One region of the Methylophaga sp. UBA2513 genome, then DNA from elsewhere that is predicted to be linked to it. Evidence: riboswitches for the same ligand, from Rfam matches in the RefSeq annotation. Region 1 holds a riboswitch; the other holds the start of a gene.
The links. A riboswitch is a leader RNA that binds a small molecule or an ion and turns the genes downstream of it on or off. The one in region 1 is predicted to bind cyclic di-GMP.

Region 2: it holds a riboswitch for cyclic di-GMP, as region 1 does, so the genes downstream of both, B3V56_RS02880 (hypothetical protein) here and B3V56_RS00400 (hypothetical protein) in region 1, are expected to answer to the same signal.

The regions. Positions count from the first base shown of each region.
Region 1 is NZ_DDNT01000001.1:85,576-87,780, reverse strand. Features, by position in the region: gene B3V56_RS00405 (Gfo/Idh/MocA family protein) at 1-567, shown strand, start outside; cyclic di-GMP riboswitch class I at 765-846, shown strand; gene B3V56_RS00400 (hypothetical protein) at 875-1,378, shown strand; gene B3V56_RS00395 (PEP-CTERM sorting domain-containing protein) at 1,483-2,205, opposite strand, start outside.
Region 2 is NZ_DDNT01000006.1:218,579-220,783, forward strand. Features, by position in the region: cyclic di-GMP riboswitch class I at 269-351, shown strand; gene B3V56_RS02875 (hypothetical protein) at 365-859, shown strand; cyclic di-GMP riboswitch class I at 1,191-1,277, shown strand; gene B3V56_RS02880 (hypothetical protein) at 1,295-1,912, shown strand; tRNA gene B3V56_RS02885 (tRNA-Arg) at 2,068-2,144, shown strand.

The sequences.
Region 1 (2,205 bases):
AAGATTGGTGATGTTCGCACGGTGAAAACGGCGTTTGCCTTTCCAATGAAACCCGCTCGACTGTATAGGATCAATCGCGATATCAACGATGGTGGTGGCGCCATGTGGGATATTGGTCCTTATGCTATTCATACAGCAAGACTATGGTTTGATAGCGAGCCTGTTGCAGCCATGGCGATGGCCAAGCTCAATGACAGTGGAGCGGATGTCAGCTTGAGTGGTGTATTTGATTTTACGGATGGTAAGTTTGCTCATTTTGAAATGAGTTTTGAGCATGCCAGACGCAGCGAGTATGAAATCATCGGGACTAAAGGCGGTATTAAATGTCATACCGTTTGGCAACCGGAAACGGAAGAGGCCACAATTAGCTGGTGGAATGATGAGGAAGAGCAAAACGTCTCTATTCCAAAGGCCAATCATTTCAATCTGGAAATAGAGCACTTCTCTGAGTGCATACTGCAAAATAAGGCTCCCAAACTCACGATGACAGATGCAAGAAATAATTGTGCTGCTATTTGTGCTGCTCTGGCTTCAGTCCGACAATCAAAGAAAGTTGATATTGATTGAAAGTCAGCAACACTGATAGTCATAATTGATACAAACAAACGGATCTTTAAGTAGAAAAGCTGAAATGCGCACCCTTTAACTTGAGATCTATCAATGTTAGGGTAGAAGCAACAACAAACTATTTGTTGTTGGTACCCGTTAAGAAGGTATTGATTTACATTCATAGCGGGTATGTTCGGCTCAACACGTTCGTGATGGGCTGTCATAGCCAAACTCGTCGCGAGGCGAGGACGGAAAGCTACAGATCTTGATGAAGAACGAGATGGCTGGGCTGCATTGCTTTGTAACAAATCAAGGAGTTTATGATATGAAACAAGCGATGCTATTTGCAATTGCTTTATTTGCCACAGTGTCAGCTAATGCTGCGACACTCACCATCAATCCAACAGGGTCAACTAATGCCACTCAGACCACCTCAGTAGATACAGGAAGCACGGTGTTAGGTAGTGGTACCGTCACTAACGGTGACGAGCCATGGAGTTCAACTTACGATGTGACTACAACAGAAGATACCTCTACCATTATTGAGTGGTCATTTAATCCTGTAGCTGCGCTGACAGAAGCCACCATTTCTTTTGATAATGGGGTTGATCCAGTTCAGTTGTTTGATATTTCAGGTGATTTCAGGTTTACAGGTTTGATTTACGCAGGCACAGTTGCCTCTGTTAATTTGCTGAATGGTAATCGAAACGTCTTTAAATATGACGTATCACTGCAATCAGTTTCTGAAGTCCCTGTTCCTGCAGCATTTTTTCTTTTAGCCCCAGCCCTGTTAGGGTTCCTTGGTCTACGTAGAAAAAACGTGCTCTAGCTCGGGAAATTTAAACTTTTCTGAGACACTTCAATTATCTGACAAGATATTGAGTATTGTGAAAAAGCCGTGGTACAGGACCACGGCTTTTTTATTGCTGGATATTATTTCGCTTTACGGCGCAGGCCGATAAATCCTAATAGAGCAGGAGCAAACATTAATAATGCACCAGGAACAGGAACTGCAGATGGTACATCAACTTCTTCAATTCCAGCATAAAGCACACTTTGCTGGCTGTAGTTATAAAAACCGAAAGACCCATTACTGAATGCACCAGTAATACTTAACTCTTTTATACCATTGACAAAGACTTCAACTAAAGAGGATGTAAAGGTAATATCAAAGTCATATGTTGTATTATCTAGCCAACCTGTATCGCCCAAGTTAGTTGCACGGGCTAATTCGGTCACATTTTTGCTTGGATCATGAGACCAAGCACCAGAGTTATCACCCAATACGTCCCTGACCTGTGAGATGGCCAGTCCTTTTTGACCAGCACCGTAATAGGTTTGATCTCCTTGTTTCCAGTCGATGAGTAAATAATCAGCAGATGAGTTGGTTAGATCGTTATTGTTATAACCCAAGACAAACCCGATATAATCATCATCAGCAGTCGTCTTTACTGTTATCTGACCTGATAATGCCGTGCCCTGGCTATTTTTATTGTTGTGAAAGACGGTTGGAGTACCGTTGATTCCTTGTTGAACAGCATTATTACCCGACTGTAATACCCAGTTACCGTTACCATTTGCCTTCCATGAAGACAAATCAACGGGCTGAGGTGCAGCCATAGCTGTTGTGGATATTGCTCCAAGAATGAAGCCACC
Region 2 (2,205 bases), on a different contig from region 1:
ATGCTTTGATGGATTCGATTTTAATAGCGTTTCTGTTTATCTAATTCACTCCTAGAGCACGCGTAACAGTGCCCACATAGTAGCAACAGTCAAGATAGCACTAACTTTGACTGGCTTACTACGCTCAGTAATCCCTTTGAACAAAATCATACTTTTGGACGATATCTTTATTAATTCCAGTCCAGTAATCTGTAAATAACAGATTTTTATGAATATACATCTGTTTTGAGTGACCAGAAGCTAACTTCATTTATCGAATTTTTATTCAATACATTAACGCCAAACCTGATGTGAGTCAGGGACGGAAAACCGACAGCTGTACATTATTGGTATCAGGGCTGGGCTGCATGACATGGAGATTTTTATGAAAAAAATAGTGTGGATGCTATTCAGCCTGGCTTTATTGACTGTATCCCAAGTGACATGGGCCGCGACGGTGGTTAAGGCTAATTTCGTTGCCGGATGGCCCGTTTATGATGGCGGGGAATTTACGTTTACCGGTCATTTTGTGGGAGAAGATTTAAACAACGACGGTTTATTATCTTTCGGGGAGTTTTCGGTTTTTAATTGGAGCTCTGACTCTGCCTCTTTTTCTTTATCAGACCTTTTCGACACAGGTGATATCGTCATCAATACGCAAACCTGGCTGGCTAATGGCGTAAGTTGGGTTGGAGCAGAAGATTTAGCGTACATAACCTGGGATGATAGAGGATCATCCATCAACACTAACATTCTGGGTGAATATCGTTTTACTTCTTTCGAGGTGTCTCCCGTGCCATTGCCACTCGCTCTATTGCTTTTTGCACCTGCACTGCTAGGTTTCATGGGCTTACGTCGTAAAGCAAAATCAGCTATCTAATTAAGAGCATTTCAAAATGTTTAAAGCCGTCATAATCTGGCGGCTTTTTTGTTCGTAGCTTTATCCTTAAGTTGCTATTTGATGGTGATTAATTAGCAAATAATATTCAGTTTTCGAGCTTATCGCATATCACTGTTATAATGCCCGACGAGTGTCCCCGTAGCTCAGCTGGATAGAGCATTGAATATTTATCTGTCCACAATGAGAAAGATAGGACGGGGAATCCATTATTGGCTCTGATAATCAATATCAAAATTTATTATTAGTACCAAAGTACAATAGCTCTTAATAGAAATTTAGTGTGAAAATAAGTAGGTGATTAAATCACTCTCTTTTATTTTGCCAAACTTGGCGTGAGCCTTGGACGGAAAACCACAGCTGTGCTTATAAGGACAGGTATCAGGGCTGGGTTGCATACCTTTAAGGAGTTCACCGATGAATAAGATGATCGCTACAATAATATTCTCATTTTTTTCTTTACCTATCTTTGCCGCTCCCGTCGACATTGATTTGAGTGGGACTACCTCTGCAAGCCTAATTGATGCTGATGGGGCAAGTTTTTCACAAACTTTTACAGGTCAGACTGCATCTGGGTCAGGCATTTCAGGTTCCCCTACAGGTTCATTGTCACTAGCACCAAGTGGAACAATAAGTGTAGCCTCTTATAATTCTGCCAATTCACTTCTTTCACCCTCTAACAACCAAGGCCCATTGTCGATTTTGTTTGACTTTAATGCCGATAGTTTTTCTTGGGTGATGGGAAGCTCTAATGCAGGATACAACGTTACTGTAGATTTGTTTTCAAATAATGGCAGTTTAATCAACACAGTATTAATCAGCATGCTGGAAGGGTATAACAAATACTCTATTTCCGGCTTGGGTGCTTTTGCCGGACTTACTTTTAGAGACAATAATGACCCATATGGTGTTCGTTACATGGACATGTCTTATAATAGCGTGTCTGAAGTTCCAATCCCTGCCGCCGCTTTTATGTTTGCACCTGCACTACTAGGGTTTATGGGCTTGCGTCGAAGAGCCAAGCTAGCTGTTTAGCTCATTCACAGCATTTAAAAATTAAAGCCGTCACACTGTGACGGCTTTTTTGTTCGTAGCTTTATCCTTAAGTTGCTATTTTGATGGTGATTAATTAGCAAATAATATTCAGTTTTCGAGCTTATCGCATATCACTGTTATAATGCCCGGCGAGTGTCCCCGTAGCTCAGATGGATAGAGCGTCCCCCTCCTAAGGGGAAGGCCGCAGGTTCGACTCCTGCCGGGGACGCCATTTAATCTTCATTTTTTCAATGAGTTACATTGCTCTGGTTTCAGCGTCGTATCCTCAAAAT